DNA from 2 places in the Vibrio sp. Vb0667 genome. Region 2 is predicted to be linked to the other one. Evidence: riboswitches for the same ligand, from Rfam matches in the RefSeq annotation. Region 2 holds a riboswitch; the other holds the start of a gene.
What was found. A riboswitch is a leader RNA that binds a small molecule or an ion and turns the genes downstream of it on or off. The one in region 2 is predicted to bind lysine.

Region 1: linked by a shared signal. The riboswitch ahead of lysC (lysine-sensitive aspartokinase 3) and the one ahead of tet(35) (tetracycline efflux Na+/H+ antiporter family transporter Tet(35)) in region 2 are both predicted to bind lysine.

Annotation. Positions count from the first base shown of each region.
Region 1 covers NZ_JAWPOL010000043.1:4,566-14,956, forward strand. The annotation lists gene metH (methionine synthase) at 1-1,432, shown strand, start outside; gene lysC (lysine-sensitive aspartokinase 3) at 1,519-2,871, opposite strand; lysine riboswitch at 2,973-3,151, opposite strand; gene R8269_RS21885 (pyridoxal-phosphate-dependent aminotransferase family protein) at 3,372-4,493, shown strand; gene R8269_RS21890 (PglL family O-oligosaccharyltransferase) at 4,553-6,334, opposite strand; gene uvrA (excinuclease ABC subunit UvrA) at 6,402-9,224, opposite strand; gene galU (UTP--glucose-1-phosphate uridylyltransferase GalU) at 9,374-10,246, opposite strand.
Region 2 covers NZ_JAWPOL010000020.1:64,776-75,166, forward strand. The annotation lists gene hisG (ATP phosphoribosyltransferase) at 1-842, opposite strand, end outside; His leader region at 896-1,033, opposite strand; gene tet(35) (tetracycline efflux Na+/H+ antiporter family transporter Tet(35)) at 1,214-2,815, opposite strand; lysine riboswitch at 2,925-3,107, opposite strand; gene R8269_RS16865 (H-NS family nucleoid-associated regulatory protein) at 3,690-4,097, shown strand; gene R8269_RS16870 (inosine/guanosine kinase) at 4,225-5,529, opposite strand; gene R8269_RS16875 (hypothetical protein) at 5,647-5,916, opposite strand; gene mnmA (tRNA 2-thiouridine(34) synthase MnmA) at 6,105-7,229, shown strand; gene hflD (high frequency lysogenization protein HflD) at 7,240-7,857, shown strand; gene purB (adenylosuccinate lyase) at 8,011-9,381, shown strand; gene R8269_RS16895 (DUF3833 domain-containing protein) at 9,515-10,048, opposite strand; gene R8269_RS16900 (chalcone isomerase family protein) at 10,048-10,391, opposite strand, start outside.

The DNA of each region.
Region 1 (10,391 bases), on a different contig from region 2:
TTTGCTAGCGACGGTCAAAGGTGATGTACATGATATCGGGAAAAATATCGTTGGCGTTGTATTGCAGTGCAATAACTACGAAATTATCGATCTTGGTGTCATGGTTCCTTGCGAAAAGATCTTAAAAGTAGCGCAAGAAGAAAACGTCGATATTATTGGTTTATCAGGGTTGATCACGCCTTCATTAGACGAAATGGTGCATGTTGCAAAAGAGATGGAGCGTCTCGACTTTAACTTACCTCTTCTCATCGGTGGCGCAACAACGTCAAAAGCCCATACAGCAGTTAAGATTGAGCAAAATTACAAGCATCCAGTGGTTTACGTGAACAACGCCTCACGTGCAGTGGGCGTATGTACTTCTCTTCTGTCAGATGAACGTCGCCCTGAATTTGTTGAAAAACTTCAAGCTGATTACGAACGAGTACGTGATCAACATAATCGAAAGAAACCGAGAACCAAACCAGTGACATTAGAAGCTGCTCGAGCGAATAAAGTTGCTATCGATTGGGAAGCTTATACTCCTCCAGTGCCTGTTAAGCCTGGCATTCATATCTTCGATGATTTTGATGTGGCTATATTACGTCAATACATCGATTGGACACCATTCTTTATGACTTGGTCACTTGTGGGTAAGTATCCAACAATTTTCCAACATGAAGAAGTTGGTGAAGAAGCAAAACGTTTATTCGAAGATGCCAACGAGATACTTGATCGAGTTGAGCGAGAAGGCCTGTTAAAAGCGCGTGGAATGTGTGGCTTATTCCCTGCTGCGAGCGTGGGGGACGACATTGAAGTTTATGCTGATGAAACTCGTACCGACGTTGTGAAAGTATTACGTAACTTGCGACAACAGACCGAGAAACCAAAAGGATTCAACTATTGTTTATCCGACTACATCGCACCTAAAGAGTCGGGTAAGCATGATTGGATAGGGGCATTTGCTGTCACTGGTGGTATTGGTGAACGAGAGCTTGCTGATGAATACAAAGCACAGGGAGATGATTACAACGCAATTATGATTCAAGCGGTGGCGGATCGCCTAGCCGAAGCGTTTGCTGAGTATTTGCATGAGCGTGTCCGTAAAGAAATTTGGGGTTATGCTGCGGATGAAGATTTATCTAACGATGATCTCATTCGTGAAAAATACCAAGGTATTCGCCCTGCACCAGGTTATCCAGCGTGCCCTGAGCATACTGAAAAAGGACCGCTTTGGGAGCTACTTAATGTGGAAGAGAATATTGGCATGACTCTAACCTCCAGCTATGCAATGTATCCGGGCGCGTCAGTCTCTGGTTGGTATTTCTCTCATCCTGACTCACGTTACTTTGCGATCGCACAGATTCAAGAAGATCAGCTAGAGAGTTACGCCGATCGTAAGGGGTGGGATAGGATCGAGGCTGAAAAATGGTTAGGGCCAAACATTAACGGTTAAATTGATGTTTACCTCGTCCAAATGTAACAACTATTGAAACAACAAAGGGCTGCAGATACGCAGCCCTTTGTTTTATTGAGTTGAACTTACTTCTCAAACAACTCCGTGTGGAGTTTTTGTATGGCTTGTTTCGATACCGATTCATGGAGCAAGAAGCATAAGTTGTGAGGGCTAGCGCCATAACAAATCATGCGTAGGTTAAAATCTTCTAGCGTGCCAAAAACCTGTTTCGCGTAGCCTTTACTCTCACTCATGTTGTTACCAATGAGAGCAACGAGGCATAGGTCATGTTCAACTTCTACCTTACATAACTCTTCTAACTCTTCTCGTGCAGCTTGCGGCAGCTGCGGCGCGCCACCAGATGTATCAGTTTGATCAAGTGTTAACGATACACTGATTTCAGATGTCGTGATCAAATCGACAGAGATCTTATGCTTTGCAAGGATCTCAAAGACCTTTGCTAAGAAACCGTATGCGTGGAACATATTGGCGCTGCGTAGCGTTACCATGGTTTGGTTACAACGCAAAGCTAGCGCACGGAATAACGGTGAGCTTTCGACTTGGTGGCGAATCCAAGTTCCCCCTTTTTCAGGCTCTTTCGATGACCCTACAAATACCGGAATGTCGTGGCGCAATGCAGGTACTAGCGTAGAAGGGTGAAGGATTTTAGCGCCAAAGTTAGCCATTTCTGAAGCTTCACTAAAGCTGATCTCAGGAATTGGTGAGGCTTTTGGTGCAATTCGCGGGTCTGTTGTGTAGATACCCGGAACATCAGTCCAGATTTCTAGCCCTGCCGCTTTAACGCTCTCAGCAATTAAGGCGGCGCTGTAATCGCTGCCCCCTCGACCTAATGTTGTTGTATTACCGGCTTCGTCAGATCCTATGAAGCCTTGAGTAACAACAACGGATTGTTGGCAAAGTGGTACGAGTTTATCTTGCGCAAGCGTCGAAATTGCTTCAATGTTTGGCTCCGCGCGACCAAAGTTGTCATCAGTACGCAGCACATCGCGGATATCAAAGCGCACTGCTTGAATGCCTCGCTCACACATTAACTGAGTTAGAATGTGCGTCGACATGAGTTCACCACATGCGACTAAATGATCGGTTAACTTCGCACTAGCTTGGATAGATGCAGCCTCGGCCAGGCTGGTTACGGTATCTAATATGCCATACACCTCGGCAGCAGTTTTCGTGCTGTCTTCGAGCTGAGTTAAAATGGCGTCATGAATGTTGGCCAGATTTTGCAGTAGCTCAGTACGGTGCGTTTGATCCTGAACACCGTTGGCGAGTTCTACCAATAGGTTGGTGACGCCAGAGCAAGCGCTGCTCACGACTAGGCGAGTATTTGGATTGTTTTCGATAATGGTGGCGCAACGACTCATTGCCTCATAGTTGGCAACACTGGTTCCACCGAATTTAGCTACGTTAAATGCGCTCACTGCGTTCTCCCACGACTTCCTAAAAAATTGTACATCCAATGTTTAGTGAGAAAAGGAACAGAGCAAAAAGAGAGGCATTTAGAATGCTATTTGAAAAATTTACCCTCAGAAGCCCTTCATCAGACTGCGCTGATGACAGTTGATGGGATTCAGCCCAATTCAACCGACAAGTCAAATCCTGCAACTTTGACTTACCTCGGCACTACTCCCCCTCAATGATTGGTGTTGGAATTGCGGTTCCACAAATCATCTACCTGGGTAGCGCTCCTCTTCTACATAAAGCTCAAACATTGAACGGTTTTGAGGCCTTAATGTCAATCAATATTTCAACCTTTATGGTGTTTTTTATTAACGATTTTGTGACACTGGTTTGACCTCCATACTTACGGCTAATTGCTGATAGAGGAAAAATCTATTAGGGTGGAGAACCCTACACCTGAGCCATGTTATTGAATAGAACTTTTAGAATGCTCAGGATAAAAGATAATCAAGGAGCTGACATGTCGATCCAAAGCTTTATTCCACCTCACCGTATTTTAATGGGACCTGGTCCTTCTGATATTTATCCTCAAGTGTTACAAGCACTAAGTCGTCCTACGGTAGGTCACCTTGATCCTCTGTTTATCGGTATGATGGATGAGCTCAAGCAGCTATTGAAGTATGCCTTTCAAACTGACAATGAATTCACTATTGCGGTTTCAGCCCCTGGTAGTGCAGGGATGGAAACCTGCTTTGTAAACTTGATCGAGAAAGGCGATAAAGTGATCGTTTGCCGTAACGGTGTATTTGGTGAACGCATGCGCGAAAATGTCGTCCGTGCTGGTGGTGAAGTTGTTATCGTCGATGATGAATGGGGGACGCCTGTTTCCATTGATAAAGTCGAGCAAGCACTCGAACAGCACCCAGATACAAAAATTCTTGCTTTTGTGCATGCGGAAACCTCAACTGGTACAGTCAGTGATGCTCAAGCATTGGGTAAGCTGGCGAAACAGCATAATGCATTATCTATTGTTGATGCGGTGACGTCACTTGGTGGTGTGCCGTTAAAAGTGGATGAATGGCAACTGGATGCGGTTTACTCTGGTAGTCAAAAATGTTTGTCATGTGTACCTGGGCTCTCACCAGTGACGTTTTCTCCTGCCGCGATTGAAAAGATTCAAGCAAGAACAACACCAGTACAGAGTTGGTTCCTCGATCAGAGTTTAGTTTTGGGGTATTGGAGTGGAGAAGGCAAGCGTAGTTACCATCATACGGCGCCAGTTAATAGCTTGTATGCGCTTCATGAAGCTTTATTGATACTGAAAAATGAAGGATTAGAAAACGCTTGGGCTCGTCACCAACTGATGCATGAAAAACTCAAAAATGGCTTACAAAAGTTAGGCTTTGAATTTGTTGTGGACGAAGCCCATCGGTTGCCACAATTAAATGCGATTTACGTGCCTGAAGGAGTTGATGAAGCAAAAGTTCGTGCTCACTTGCTAGAAACCTATAACCTAGAAATTGGTGCAGGCCTTGGGGCATTAGCTGGTAAAGCGTGGCGTATTGGCTTAATGGGTTACGGCGCTCGATCTGAAAACGTTGCGCTGTGCTTAAAAGCGTTAGAAGAGTCACTCACTGAATAAAATCATACAGCAATGAGATAAAGAAAAGCGAAGGTCATCCCTTCGCTTTTTGGTATTTATTACTCAGCTCCTGAAGTGGGGGCTGGTGAGGCAGATATTGCTTGAGAAGGTGGCTGGTAATTGACGTCACTGAAATCAATCTTCGGGAACAAAAACTGCGCTTCAGCTCTAATTTGCTCCGCTTTACTTGAGTCATCTAAGCCTTGGTAGGCCAAAATCAAATTATTATAAAATGCAGGGCGAGGCTTATCTTTGATGATTTTTAGCGACCAATCGATATAAGGCTGAATCAAGGTTGCGTCTTGTTGGTACAGCCCAAGGTTTAAAAACGTGCTATAGACATCCCAATCAAACCTGTCTTTCCAAACTACAGGGTTACTGACTTGATTCAGAATATCAGGGTTAGTTGGTCTAGTGGTCTCAAACTTCGTCAATACATAATTCGTATGTAATGCGCTTACCATGTAAAACGTAAACGCAACGGGAAGTACCAAACTAAAAACACGCAGCAAGCTTTTGGTTACATTACTAAAGCCGACTTGTCGATAACGAGAGACGCGCTGATCGACCCAGTACAGTAGGATAACGAAGATCAACCAATGCACGAGAGAGTGGTAGAAAGGGTATTCCAGTTGTGAGTGCAATACGATAGGTATAAACAAGGCCAGCAACGCAAGACGAGTTCCGCGTTTGGCTTGATAGATTCGATACAGTACCAGTGCCATCGCTAAGAAGATGCCGAGTATTGGCAGCAAGCCACCTTCTACTCCCCAGTAAAGCAGCTCGTTATGCGGATGATCCATGGCTGGCAAACCAGCTGGGTAATTCTCATTTAGGGCATGTTGACGAGCCGTATACAGCATGTACTCAGATTCAAACTTACCATATCCATAACCAGTAAAAGGCTTTTCAATCACCATGTCTAATGTTTGCGGAAAAGTATACGCTCGAGGAGACTCCATATTTACTTTTTCTGCGGCTAACCCACCTCCATCAGGAAAGGCAAGATGCATGACAACGACGGAGAATAAGAGCCCACTTACAAGTGACACAACCCAGCGGATAAAGCGCCCTTTGGTTGCAAAACGGTACATGTATGGAATGACCAACAACACGGCGATGACCGAGGCTAACCAACCAGTGCGTGAAGCCAACGCCACAATTAGTGGTAAAGTTAAAACTGGCACGGCATAGAGAAGGTAAACATCGCTTAACTTACGGTCGTATTTGTAGGGCTGACGTGCAAGTAAATAGCTGGCAATCACCAACCCTGTCGCAAGAAAGCTGGCCATTACATTGGGCTGTTGGAAAATACCATAAGGACGATTGGCCACCGTGTCGTAACCAAACGGATTACCTGGTTTGAGATACAGATATTGTGTCAGACCAAAAATGGCTTCGATAACAACCGCAAGGACAATGAACCATAATAGGCGTTGGCGATGTTTATTACTGAAATGAAATTGTTGTAAAACAATAAAGAACAGGACACCACACCACAGGCCAATGAGCTTATTGGCTGCCAAGCTGCTATTCGCATTTGGGTACAGAATGGGCACTGTCATGATAAGAGCACTAATGAACAAGCCGATGGTTAGTTTTGAGTAACGTAGCACTCGATTATTCGCTAGTTGGTAACACCCAATGCCTAATGCAAAGCTAAAAGCAATCCAAGTTGTCGCATTGAACGAAAGCGAAAGCCCCGAACCGCCGGGGTTGGGCATGAAAAAGTGCATTGCCAACACAAATAGTGTTGCCAAGGCAATGAGAAACTTGCGATTGAGGGGAACCTGTACTTTTTCGGGAGAAAGCTTTGTTCCACTTACATGTATAGTAGCCATAGTTATTGCGTTGTTTTGAATGAAAAAAGACCAGCACTTGCTGGTCTCGATACTTTACCTGTTTTTTCTACTTCAACATAGGCTTGAGGAAGTGAGCTGTGTGCGAACCCTCGATTTGCGACACATCTTCCGGAGTGCCTTGAGCGATTATCTCGCCGCCACCTTGACCCCCTTCAGGACCAAGATCGATAATCCAGTCCGCAGTCTTAATGACGTCCAGGTTATGCTCGATCACCACGACAGTGTTTCCGTGGTCGCGAAGTCTGTGCAGTACAGTGAGCAACTGCTGGATATCATGGAAGTGCAAGCCGGTTGTTGGTTCATCCAAAATGTACAAGGTTTTTCCTGTATCACGTTTGGATAGCTCTCGCGCCAGTTTCACACGCTGTGCTTCACCACCGGAGAGTGTTGTTGCCGCTTGACCCAATCGTATGTACGACAAACCCACATCCATCAGTGTTTGTAGTTTGCGAGCGATGGCAGGAACTGGATCGAAGAAGGTGCGTGCATCTTCGACCGTCATTTCTAGCACTTCATCAATAGTTTTACCTTTGTAACGTACTTCGAGCGTTTCACGGTTGTAGCGTTTACCTTTACACACATCACATGGCACATAAACATCTGGTAGGAAGTGCATTTCTACTTTGATAACACCGTCACCCTGACAGGCCTCACAACGACCACCGCGTACGTTAAAACTAAAACGGCCCGGTTTGTAACCGCGAGAACGCGACTCCTGTGTGCCTGCAAACAGTTCACGGATTGGTGTAAAGATCCCCGTATAGGTTGCAGGGTTAGAGCGAGGTGTACGGCCAATTGGGCTTTGATCGATATCGATGACTTTATCGAAGTGCTCTAGACCTTTAATCGATTTATAAGGTGAAGGCTGAGCCGTTGTCGCTCCGTTAAGTTGGGTATGCGCAATTTTAAAGAAAGTATCATTAATCAGCGTTGATTTACCTGAGCCAGATACTCCTGTAATACAGCTGAATAACCCAACAGGAATTGAAAGGTTAACGTTTTTAAGGTTATTACCTGTTGCGCCTAATAGCTCAACCGTTTTTTTCGGATCTCGCGGCGTGCGATCTTTCGGTACTGCGATTTCTTTAACACCACTTAAGTACTGACCTGTCAGAGAATTCGGATTCGCGACTATCTCTTCCATGGTGCCTTCCGCAACAACATTACCACCATGTACGCCAGCACCAGGACCAATATCTATGACATGATCTGCACAGCGAATCGCATCTTCATCGTGTTCTACCACAAGTACGGTATTACCTAAATCGCGCAAATGAGTCAGTGTTTTTAGGAGTCGTTCATTATCACGCTGGTGGAGGCCAATCGACGGTTCATCCAGAACATACATCACACCAACAAGACCTGCACCAATTTGGCTTGCTAAACGAATACGTTGAGCTTCACCGCCTGATAAGGTTTCAGCACTGCGTGATAAGTTTAGGTAGTTCAAACCGACGTTAACTAAGAATTGCAGGCGGTCGTTGATTTCCTTCATCACTTTTTCAGCGATTTGGGCTCGTTGACCTTCCAGTTTCAAGGAATGGAAGAACTCCAATGCATCAGCAATGCTGAGTTCAACAATCTCAGGTAGTGTCGTATCAGCAATAAACACGTTACGTGCTTCGAGGCGTAGACGAGTACCGCCACAGCTTGAACAAGATTTAGTGGAGATGTATTTTGCAAGCTCTTCACGGACAGAGTTGGATTCTGTATCACGATAGCGACGTTCTAGGGTATTCAGAATACCTTCGAATGGATGGCGTTTAACGCGAATATCGCCACGATCGTTGATGTATTTAAACTCAATCTCAGTACGACCTGAGCCCTTTAGAATGACATCTTGCGTTTTCTTTGGCAGAGAATTAAAAGGGGCATGGAGGTCAAAACCATAATGATCGGCCAATGAGGTGAGCATTTGGAAGTAGTAGTAGTTCTTTTGATCCCAACCGCGAATCGCACCTTGTGCCAAGCTTAATGAATCATCTTGAATGACTCGGCTTGGATCGAAGTATTGTTGAACACCCAAGCCATCACAAGTGCCACATGCACCAGCAGGATTGTTGAATGAGAAAAGTCGCGGCTCTAACTCTTGCATGCTGTAACCACATTGTGGACAAGCGAAGTTGGCGGAGAAAATAATCTCTTCACCGTCGCCATCCATTGGCGCGACAACTGCAATTCCGCCTGATAATTCGAGTGTTGTCTCGAAAGATTCGGCCAAGCGCTGTTGTAAGTCTGGACGAACTTTAAAGCGGTCTACCACAACTTCAATGGTGTGCTTTTTATGTAGTTCAAGGGTTGGAGGATCGGAAAGATCGCAAGTTTCTCCATCAATACGCGCACGAATAAAGCCTTGAGCCGCTAAGTTCTCAAGCGTTTTAACATGCTCCCCTTTACGTTCTTTGACAATAGGCGCCAATAGCATCATTTTGCTGCCTTCCGGCATCTCTAGGACTTTGTCCACCATTTGGCTGATGGTTTGCGCAGCAAGAGGGGCATGGTGCGTTGGACAGCGGGGTTCGCCCACACGAGCATACAATAGACGTAAGTAGTCGTAGACTTCGGTAATTGTACCGACGGTTGAACGCGGGTTATGAGAAGTAGATTTCTGTTCAATAGAAATCGCAGGTGATAACCCTTCAATGTGGTCGACATCGGGTTTTTCCATCAGAGACAAAAACTGACGAGCGTAGGCAGAGAGAGACTCTACGTAGCGTCGTTGGCCTTCTGCATACAATGTATCGAAAGCGAGAGAGGATTTACCGGAGCCACTTAGTCCAGTAATGACAATCAGTTTATCGCGAGGGATTGTAAGATTAATGTCTTTAAGGTTATGGGTTCGGGCACCGCGAACTTCTATTTTATCCATCGTTTTTGCTCTATGTATAACCAAGTGGGGCAAGTATTACATAGTGTGAGAAATGTGCAAAGAAAATTACTGGATAAAAAAACAGTAAAGTAAAAAGCCCAGCGTTGTGCTGGGCTTTCGATACAGTAATTTCGTACTAAGACGATGCTTTATACTGCTTTTTGTGTTGCGTGCTTACCTAGCTCAGAGGTTTTTTCATCTTTTAGATACAGGTTTTCAAAACAATAGTTAGTTGCTTCGATGTAACCTTCAACGCTACCACAGTCAAAGCGTTTGCCCTTGAATTTGTAAGCCAATACACAGCCCGCTTTTGCTTGTTTTAGCAGCGCGTCAGTGATTTGAATTTCACCACCTTTACCTGGTTCAGTGTTTTCAATCAGTTCAAAAATATCGGGAGTCAGGATGTAGCGGCCAATGATAGCAAGGTTGCTAGGTGCCGTGCCTTTCTCTGGTTTTTCTACCATGTCGTCTACGCGGTAGATGTCGTCTTTGATCATTTCACCAGAGATAACGCCGTATTTGTGTGTTTCTTCGGCTGGTACTTCTTGCACTGCAACGATAGAACAGCGGAACTGCTTAAATAGTGCCACCATCTGAGCCAGTACGCCCTCTTGCTCGTTGACACAAAGGTCATCAGCAAGAACAACAGCAAATGGCTCATCGCCTACCAATTCTCGTCCAGTTAGAATCGCGTGGCCCAAGCCTTTCATTTCGCGTTGACGTATATAAGTGAAGTTTGCAGATTCAATGATTTCACGGATATCTACCAACAGCTCTTCTTTGTTGGTACCGCTAATCTGATGTTCCAGTTCGTAGTTCTTATCAAAGTGGTCCATGATCGAGTGCTTGCCACGACCTGTCACAATACACATGCCGTTCATACCAGCTTGGATTGCTTCTTCGACACCGTATTCAATAAGCGGTTTGTTCACGACTGGCATCATCTCTTTTGGCATAGATTTCGTTGCCGGTAGGAAGCGTGTGCCATAGCCTGCAGCAGGGAACAGACATTTTTTTATCATTGGGGGAATATCCTATCTCGTTTTTATCAAGAATCTGCGCATAACTTTAACACGAGAGGTATCAATGAATCATGAATAAAGTAGGAAAAAATGTGAGACTCGGTGCGGAAAAAAGATGAGCGACTCGTCATTTCAGTTATCAGAG
Region 2 (10,391 bases):
TTCAGCTGTTCCATTGTTTCCCAGAATAGGTTTTCAGAACTCACTAAGTGAACAGCCATTTTCTGCTTATCTGCAGAAAGAGGAAGAACAGTTGGGTCTTCAGCACCTGGCAGTAGTGCTTTAATTTGATCTAACTTCTCTGCTGGGGCGTGAAGCATAATGTACTTAGATTCTTTCGCTTGCTGCACGCCTTGCATGCGAGTTAACAGCTTTTCGATTAGCGCCACTTTGTCTGCGTCGAACTCACCTGTGCGTTGAATCAATGTCGCTTTTGATTTGAAGATAATTTCAGCTTCTTTAAGGCCGTTCGCTTCCAGTGTTGCACCTGTAGAAACCAAATCAGCGATAGCATCAGCGAGACCCGCGCGAGGGGCAACTTCTACAGAGCCTGTCAGCATACATGTAGAGAATGGAACGCCGGCTTCATCCATGTACGCTTTTAGAAGTTGAGGATACGTTGTAGCAATACGCTTGCCAGCTAAGTCTTGTGGACCGTTGTACTCTTCGTCCTTGTCGATTGCGATAGATAAACGACAGCCACCAAAATCAAGTCGACGAAGCTGAACAAACTCGCAGGGTTCACCTAATGCTTTGCGGTCAAGGCGAACTTCTTCTAGTTCATTTTCGCCAATAAAGCCAAGGTCAACCACGCCATCCATAATTAAACCTGGGATGTCGTCGTCACGAACCAAGAGTAAATCAATTGGCATATTTTCAGAATGGACAACTAAACGCTCGCCCATTACGTTGAACTTTACGCCGCACTGTTTTAGTAGAGCTTGACTCTCTTTGCTAAGACGACCTTTTTTCTGAATTGCGATTCTTAAACGTTGTGTTTGCATTGCTTTGTCCCTATGCAAGATTTTGATATCTAAGTATTTTTCAAACTAATAAAACTAAAAAACCCTCGGGAGATTGAAGTCTCCCGAGGGTTTAAAATCTGCTTTTACTTTGATTTTACCTCCGGGAGTTTCCTGCCTCCCGGGTATGCGTACATCGCCCGAAAGACTAGATTGGGTGATGATGGTGATGAATGTTCATTACAAAATTACGCATACTTATTTCAAGGCTCTTCTCATTTGCTTTGTTACCAACAACACTAACCAAGCTGATTACTTTTTTCAACCCTTAATTTTAAAAAAATTCGAATTGTATAATACAAATAAAAAAGGAGGCCGAAGCCTCCTATAAATTTACTTTTTAAATCAGTGAATTACGCACTCTGGCAAGACGCTATTTTAGACTTTGAAAGCCATGACAAAATAGCGCAAACGATAATGAATGTTATCGACGCTGCAATGAACGAGAACGCTATTGAAGCAGTCATACCAAGGGCAATAAAGCCGACGCATGAAACAAGCGCGACTGATAATGCATAAGGTAGCTGTGTTGATACGTGATCAATGTGGTTACAACGTGCACCCGTCGATGACAAGATAGTCGTATCTGAGATTGGTGAACAATGGTCACCGAATACCGCACCAGCTAAAACCGCACTCAGCATCGGTAGCATTAGCGCTACGTCTGTTGCGCCAGCCATGTCTCCAGCGATTGGAAGCATGATGCCGAACGTACCCCATGAAGTACCTGTTGAGAACGCCATCAGGCCAGACAACAAGAATAGGATAACTGGGAGCCAATGAGGGTTGATATTGCCCTGCGCCATTGTCGAAAGGTAAGTACCAGTCTTCATATCACCGATAACAGAACCAATGGTCCAGGCAAATACTAAGATTAGAATCGCACCAAACATAGACTTAGCACCAATCCAAAGTGTACGTGCGATCTCAGCCATTGGTAGACCTTGCTTCACAACAGTAAACAGTGCAACTGCTAAGCCAAGCAAGCTACCGTAGATTAGTGATGTACCTACATCTGTATTTTCAAAAGCACCAAGAAGCGCAAACTCCTTACCATCAGCAGCCAATGCTTGGCCACCCGTGTAAAGCATTGAAGCGATAGTCGCGATAATCAGCGTCACGATAGGAAGTATCAAATCTGACACTTTACCCTTTTCACTTTCACGGATATCTAGCTCTTCGTTTAGGTCATGCGCTTCTTGCGAGTCATTTTCTTTGTCTTTATCAAAGCCACGACCTTGCGATGCAGAGATCTCATGCTCACGCATTTTACCAATATCAAGACCAAACCACGCAACAGCGAACACCATTAGCAGCGCAAAAACGGCGTAGAAGTTCATTGGGATAAGACGAACATATGCGCCAAGAGCCGAATACTCTGTGATCCCATGTGAGACTAAGATCCCGCCAATAATAGTAATAATGTAAGCACCCCAGCTAGAAGCAGGCATAATTACACACATTGGAGCAGCGGTTGAGTCTAGAATGTACGCAAGCTTAGCGCGAGACACATAAAAGCGATCGGTTACTGGGCGAGAGATCGCACCAACAGCAAGGCTATTAAAGTAATCATCGACAAAAATGAATACGCCTAAAAAGGCGGCAAGAAGTTTGGAGCCGCGTTTACTCTTCACTCGAGATTGTGCCCATTCAGCAAAAGCACGAGTACCGCCAGATAGCGTTAATAAAGCTGTTGTCATACCTAATAAGATTAGGAAACCAACAATGCTCATGTTCCAAGTGTTAATTCCGCCATCTTCAATAAAGACAGAAGAAACTTGAGAACTGACGTAACCTGCGGTGTCGCTGATAGACCAGCTATTAAGTAGCACCGCACCTAGCACGATACCTACACCCAAGGAAACTAATACACGTCGAGTCAAAATCGCCAAAGTCAAAGCGACAATAGGTGGCAATAATGAAACAGGAGAACTAGAAAAATCTATTAAATTCATGATCTTCAAAAACCAAAGTTTGGCTAGAGATCTACTGCAGACAAGTCACGTAGCATACGATACGTGCTCATGTTGAACTTAGCGACAGGGAAGCGAACACTCCACCCAACCCTACAGTAGCGCTCCATAGTTTAATGTGAATATATACTATGGCAGTGTTGTTCCTTTCAGATACAACCCCAGCAAGTAACTTTGATGAGTTACTTACTTCGGCAATCTTCGCCTTCCACTATTATTCATTGGCATCACCCCAATAATAGCTACTCTTCGAGACCGCGCCTCTACGGCAACAACAAACAATTAACCACTAACTGTACAAATTAACAACAAATTGTCTGCAATATTGCATCAGGTGGCAGCCATTGTACTTATGATGAGAGTCAATGCAACACATCAAACTAAATTAAACAAATAAATAATGACTGAGATAATTTATAAACCTTGCCTACTTCCATAAGTTTTGTGCAACTGAAATCACATCAATCATGTTATTTATGAAACATTATTACTACCTTAGAAATATCATGGTTTATCTTATATCAATAAATTAAGGATATATGACACAGCATTAAAGATGGATGCTTCATATTTTTAAGTAATAACTCAAATTTTTTTATAAAAAACCAAGCTGTCACTCTCTCTATACAATAATGATTGTTGATTTTAGTTCTCATCTAATAATGATTTATTTCGAGTGTAATAATATTAATTGCTTTAAAAAATAGTCAAATTTAAACAAAATCTTGATTTAGCATTTGCACATAAGGAAAAGATAAAGTTAAATATAAGGACTCTTTGTTTATTTATAGATTGGCATTATTTAATCGTAACGATAAAAAGTGCCCAACACATTAACCTTTTAATAGGAATCGTTATGTCAGAGCTGACTAAAACCCTTCTAAATATCCGTAGCCTTCGTGCATTTTCTCGTGAGCTGACTCTAGAACAATTGGAAGAAGCTCTAGATAAACTCACTACTGTCGTAGATGAGCGTCGTGAAGCAGAAGAAGCAGAACGCGCAGCACAAGCAGAGCAAGAAGCTAAGCTTGCAGAGATTGCTGAGAAAATCGCTCAAGACGGTATTGACGTAGAAGCACTTATTACTGCGCTATCTGGCGAAACTAAGACGAAAGGCAAAGCGAAGCGCGCACCTCGCCCTGCTAAATACAAATACACAGATTCAAACGGTAATGAGAAAACTTGGACTGGCCAAGGTCGTACACCTTCGGCGATTCAAGAGCAACTTGATGCAGGTAAATCTCTGGATGAGTTCCTAATCTAGATCCGTGCTATTTTTAAAAGGCTCCCATAGGGAGCCTTTTTTATTTAAACCATTACAAATAAAAAAGGCACGTTTCTTAATGTGCCTTTTACTTTAGTTACAGAATAGTTAATTAAATCGCTTCGTATTAACGTTCCCAGTATGCTTCTTCTAGGCTATCTTCTCGCTCAGGAAGTCCGCGCGACAATCGTGGTGAATGTTGCACGAGAACTTCGTAGCTCGCACGGTTTGCGTATTTGCAGACTTGAGAAAAAGAAGAGTAAGTTAAATACTCGTTACTGTGCTTGCTTGAATTAGGCACATTTTCTTTATGGTATTTATTTGCTGCCATATCATGAAGAACAGCAGATAACGCAGCATCACCTGCGCCATTTGTATTCTTAATTTTTTCTGGGCCACCCATATATGGCGAGATATGCGAGTACACTTTTATTGGCGTCTCGCATGAGTCTTTTTTCGCCGGACGACTGAATTCATAACGATTAAATTCAGCAATTGACCCTGGAAGTAATGGCAAAGAAGTTTCGCGCTTCGCGCTATCCTCCGTATACCCAGCCATAAATAGACCTACAGGACCCGCCGTGCACAATACTAGATCAGCCCACTCCAATGTTTTATCAGACGCAGCAAGTGGATCAGATTCCCCCGTCAGTGCTTCTGCTTCATCTTCATTCATCGCAACGACTGAAACGTTATCTCGAATGAATTCTTGCCAATATTTAGGGTCATCTTGAATAACAAACTTTGTGCCTAAAGTCAGAACAACAGGCACATCATTCTTTTTCGCGTACTCAATTGCTTTCATTGTTGCTTCCGGCATTGGGTCGCCGTCTTTGCAACGTACTAGATATGACGTCAGTACAAGTGCTGATGCATTTTTAAAGATTTTCTCTGGAATGCTATCAGGATGGAGTTGGTTCATTTGCCCTTCGCTGATAGCAAAAGTACGTTCACCGTCTTCTGTGATAAGAGCAAAACAACGGCCAATTGCACCATCTACACCTTGTAGGTAGTTCAAGTCCATGCGGCTTGATGTATTACAAAGATAACGGTAACCGTAGCTGCCAATCTTAATATCCTGGCTCATCACTCCAAGTAGTGTGGAGCGGTCATCCGCTAGCACGGAGTAGTTATGTAGCGTGTTACCAATTGTACCGCCCGCATACTCATTGGTAATCAAGTTCTCTTCTTTCAGTTGCTGGTATAACTCTTCTGCTCTTTCGTCATCGATAACCAGAGAGTGACCTTTACTCAGACCGTACTTTTCAATCACATCCGTTGTAACTTTTGCTTCAATATCAACCAAGGTTTGGTCAATACCAATGATGTGAGTGCGCGTCATCTTCTTGCTTTCTTGTGCTTGGCTCACCAGCGGGTCACGAGCATGAACAGGAAAATAGTGCTTCGATTTGCGTTGTCCAGGAAATTTCATATTGTCAGTCTGAGTAAGGGGATAAAAAGGAGAGCGGATTCTATACCGCTAATAATAAAGCAGCAATAAAAGCGATTATAGCAAACGTTTGCTGACAGCTTTTTTCTTTTAGGTGGCTTATTCACCTTCCATAAAGCTGAGATCTGGTAGTTGCTCAAGGTGCTCGCTATAACGCTTTAGGTTGAACTCACCTTCATTCTTCATTACATCAAAAATCTCAATTGACATCGCACATGCCATCATCGCAACCGCATCTTCACGTGGTGTGCCAGTCATCATTAAACGCATAAGGGTTTCTTTTACTTTAAGCGGGTTGCCATCTTCGAGCTGATTTTCCACAATTTCAATCAACTCACTTTCTTGCATAAATTGGTTTTCTTCTGTCATTTGGTGTTTCCTCTTGGATTTTGGCCAACTATGCCATATATACCTCTTCTATACTTGCGAAATTACTCGTTCGAATCTTTGTTGAAGAAAAATCCAGCGAAACGAATTGTGATTTCGATCTCGGATCTGTCACCGGTCTGTGGATTCTGATAGAATCTGCATCCCGTTTATTTAAGTGGTGTTTAGTAATGTCTGATAACAGCCAAAAGAAAGTCATCGTCGGTATGTCCGGCGGCGTTGATTCATCTGTTTCCGCGTATCTTCTAAAGCAGCAAGGCTACCAAGTAGAGGGCCTTTTCATGAAGAACTGGGAAGAAGATGACAACGAAGAATATTGTACAGCGGCAGAAGATCTTGCTGACGCTCAGGCAGTATGTGACAAGCTAGGCATCCACCTACACACTATCAACTTTGCTGCCGAATACTGGGATAACGTATTTGAGTACTTCCTTGCTGAATACAAAGCTGGCCGTACTCCGAACCCTGACATTCTTTGTAACAAAGAAATCAAGTTCAAAGCATTCCTAGAATTCGCTGATGAAGTACTTGATGCTGATTACATTGCAATGGGCCACTATGTGCGTCGCTCTTTCCCAGAAAATGGTGAAAAACCACAGATGCTACGTGGTCTAGATGGCAACAAAGATCAAAGCTACTTCCTGTACACATTAAGCAACGAGCAAATCGCACGTAGCCTATTCCCTGTTGGTGATCTAGAGAAGCCAGAAGTGCGCCGCATTGCGGAAGAACAAGATCTAATTACCGCTAAGAAGAAAGACTCAACTGGTATTTGTTTCATCGGTGAACGCAAGTTTACAGAATTCCTCGGTCGCTACCTTCCAGCTCAGCCTGGTAATATCGAGACTCCAGAAGGCGAAGTGATTGGTCAACACCAAGGCCTGATGTACCACACACTTGGTCAGCGTAAAGGTCTACACATCGGTGGCCGTAAAGGCGGCGGTGGTAACGAGGACCCATGGTTCGTTGGTGAGAAAGATCTAGAACGTAACGTTTTGATTGCTGTTCAAGGTAAAGACCATCCAATGTTGAAATCAGAAGGTCTACTTGCATCACAACTTCATTGGGTAGATCGTGAGCCAATTCGCGATGTTATGAAGTGCACAGTGAAAACTCGTTACCGTCAGGAAGATATTCCTTGTACAATCATCCCTATCGATGATGAAAACATTAAAGTTATCTTTGACGAGCCACAAATTGCTGTAACTCCAGGTCAATCAGCAGTGTTCTACAAAGGTGACGTGTGCCTAGGTGGCGGCATCATCGAGCAACGCATTAAATATTCTCAAGCTTAGGAGTCGTTACGTGGCGAATACACTTTATGACCGTACTATCGCTTTCGCTGGGATTTGCCAAGCTGTTGCTTTAGTTCAACAGGTAGCGAGAAACGGACATTGTGATCAAGATGCTTTTGAAACATCAATCAACGCTATTTTGAGCACGAACCCTGCTAACACAGTTGGCGTATTCGGTCGCGAAGCCGATCTAAAGCTCGGCCTAGAATGCTTGGTTAAAGGGATTGATAGCACACCATCAGGCAGTGAAATTACTCGTTACATTATTAGTTTAATGGCGTTAGAACGTAAGTTAAGCTCTCGTAACGATGCTATGTCTCAGCTTGGTGATCGTATTCAAATGGCCAAGCGTCAGTCAGAGCACTTTGAGCTACTAGACGATCAAATGATCAGCAATTTAGCGAGCATCTATCTGGATGTCGTTAGCCCTATTGGCCCACGCATTCAAGTAACGGGCACGCCATCTGTACTGCAGCAGACGGCAAGCCAACACAAAGTTCGTGCGCTGTTGTTATCTGGCATTCGTAGTGCAGTTCTTTGGCGTCAAGTTGGTGGTAAGCGTCGCCACCTAATCTTCGGGCGCAAGAAGATGGTAGAGCAAGCACAAATCCTTCTTGCTCGTCTGTAGTAAAATATCAAATAAGCAGCTCGCGTTTATCGCGAGCTCATTTTTTTCGACTAAAACAAATCTCGCGCAAACGTTTGCGCAATATTCGTGACAATTGCCACAGTTATTGGTATAAAGCTCACGAAATTTAGAAACCCAATTCAGGAGAACATCATGGAACTGTCAGCATTGACTGCTGTTTCACCAGTAGACGGCCGTTACGGAAGCAAGACAATTGCGTTACGCGAAATTTTCAGTGAATACGGTCTACTAAAGTACCGTACTATCGTTGAAATCCGCTGGCTACAAAAGCTTGCTGCTACTGCTGAAATTGCAGAAGTGCCAGCGTTTAGCGCAGAAGCAAACCAATTCCTAGACGACCTTGCTGCAAACTTCTCTGAAGAAGATGCACGCCGTATCAAAGAGATCGAGCGTACAACTAACCACGACGTAAAAGCGGTTGAGTACTTCCTAAAAGAGAAAGTAGCAGACGTTCCTGAACTGCACGCAGTAAACGAGTTCTTCCACTTCGCATGTACTTCTGAAGACATCAACAACACATCACACGCTCTAATGCTTAAAGAAGCGCGTGAGAACGTGATTCTTCCAGAAATCCGTAACCTAATCGACGCTATCAAAGCACTAGCAGTGGAATACCGCGACATTCCTCTTCTATCTCGTACACACGGTCAGCCTGCTTCTCCATCTACTATGGGTAAAGAAATGGCTAACGTGGCGTACCGTATGGAGCGTCAATTCAAGCAAATCGAAAACGTTGAGATCCTAGCGAAAATCAACGGTGCAGTAGGTAACTACAACGCACACCTTTCTGCTTACCCAGAGCTAGATTGGCACAAGTTCTCTGAAGAGTTCATCACAGAGTCTCTAGACGTAACTTGGAACCCTTACACAACTCAAATCGAACCGCACGATTACATCGCTGAGCTGTTCGATGCTATCGCTCGTTTCAACACTATCCTGATTGACTTCGACCGTGACGTTTGGGGTTACATTGCACTAGGCCACTTCAAGCAAAAAACTATTGCGGGTGAGATCGGTTCTTCAACAATGCCTCACAAAGTTAACCCAATCGACTTTGAAAACTCAGAAGGTAACCTAGGTCTTGCGAACGCTGTATTCGGCCACCTAGCACAGAAACTGCCTATCTCTCGTTGGCAACGTGACCTAACTGACTCAACGGTTCTACGTAACCTTGGTGTTGGTGTTGGCTACGCTATCATCGCTTACACTTCTACGCTTAAAGGCATCAGCAAGCTAGAAGTAAACCGTGAAGCGCTTCTTGCTGAACTAGACAAGAACTGGGAAGTACTAGCAGAGCCAGTACAAACAGTTATGCGTCGTTACGGCATCGAGAAGCCATACGAGAAGCTGAAAGAGCTAACTCGTGGTAAGCGTGTAGACGGCGAAGCAATGCGTAACTTCATCGACGGTCTTGAGCTTCCTGAGCACGAGAAAGCACGTCTGAAAGAGATGACGCCAGCGAACTATATCGGTCAAGCAATCGAGCTGACAGATAAGCTGTAATCCTCCTGTAACGACCAGATACCTAAAAGGTTGACGCGAAAGCGTCAACCTTTTTTAGTTAGGAGAGTTAGGTCGGGAGAAAATAATTTTAGTTATATGGAATGGATTATTAATTGAAGATCAGCCCCATTTGTTATGGCAGCTTTTGGAAGAACAAGGTTATTGTTCCTACTTCCACACCAAACTTTTTTATTTTCGTTAGATTGAAAACGTGTCTGTCATCCTGACGATAAAGCCAATCATCAAAAGCAACCGTCACTGATGAATCCTCCATTTGTAGCTCAAAGTCATATTGCCACTGTAGCGCATTGCCCTGCTCTTCCCCTGTTGCCACACCTATAATATCGTCTGCCTTACCTTCATAACGACCGTCTTCTAATCTAGTGATAACCCAAATTCGCTGGTCCACCTCTCCGTCATCAAACACGAAGTCTTCCACCAGCGTCAGCGTATCACCCGCTACAGTACCCACTATATCGACTTCAAAGCGACGCGTTTGCTGTCCGGTATAATCTTGCACCATCCCCCACGCCTTTATGTCGCCTTCGAAATAACCGAATACGTCAAAAGTCGGTTTAGAAGAGCGGTAATTATCAATGTCTGCGGAACATGCCGAAAGAAAAACAGCTGCCACTAAAGTCGCTGATTTAAAAATTCGTTTAAACACTATCTAACCTGCCCTATCAATTGTTTTCGGAGTTTCGGAAATTCTGTGTTGGGTGATAACCATATAGCCAAAAATGCATCGTTCATTCGTTCGTCTTCAATGATGCCAACGTTCTTTACTTGCACGTCCCCAACCTGCTTATAAAAAAGCTGACCAGATTTTCCATCTGTTAGATAAGTAAGCTCGTCACCTTTTTGAATATCAGGAAACATACGATCGAGCTCGCTGATCCAAGCTTTTCGATATGAGTCCGTAAAACCCAATTTCGCCCACTGCTCATCCGTCACATCAAGCAGCTGTTGCTTACTGATGTCTCTCTTGTAATTAATTTCCAACGCAAGGG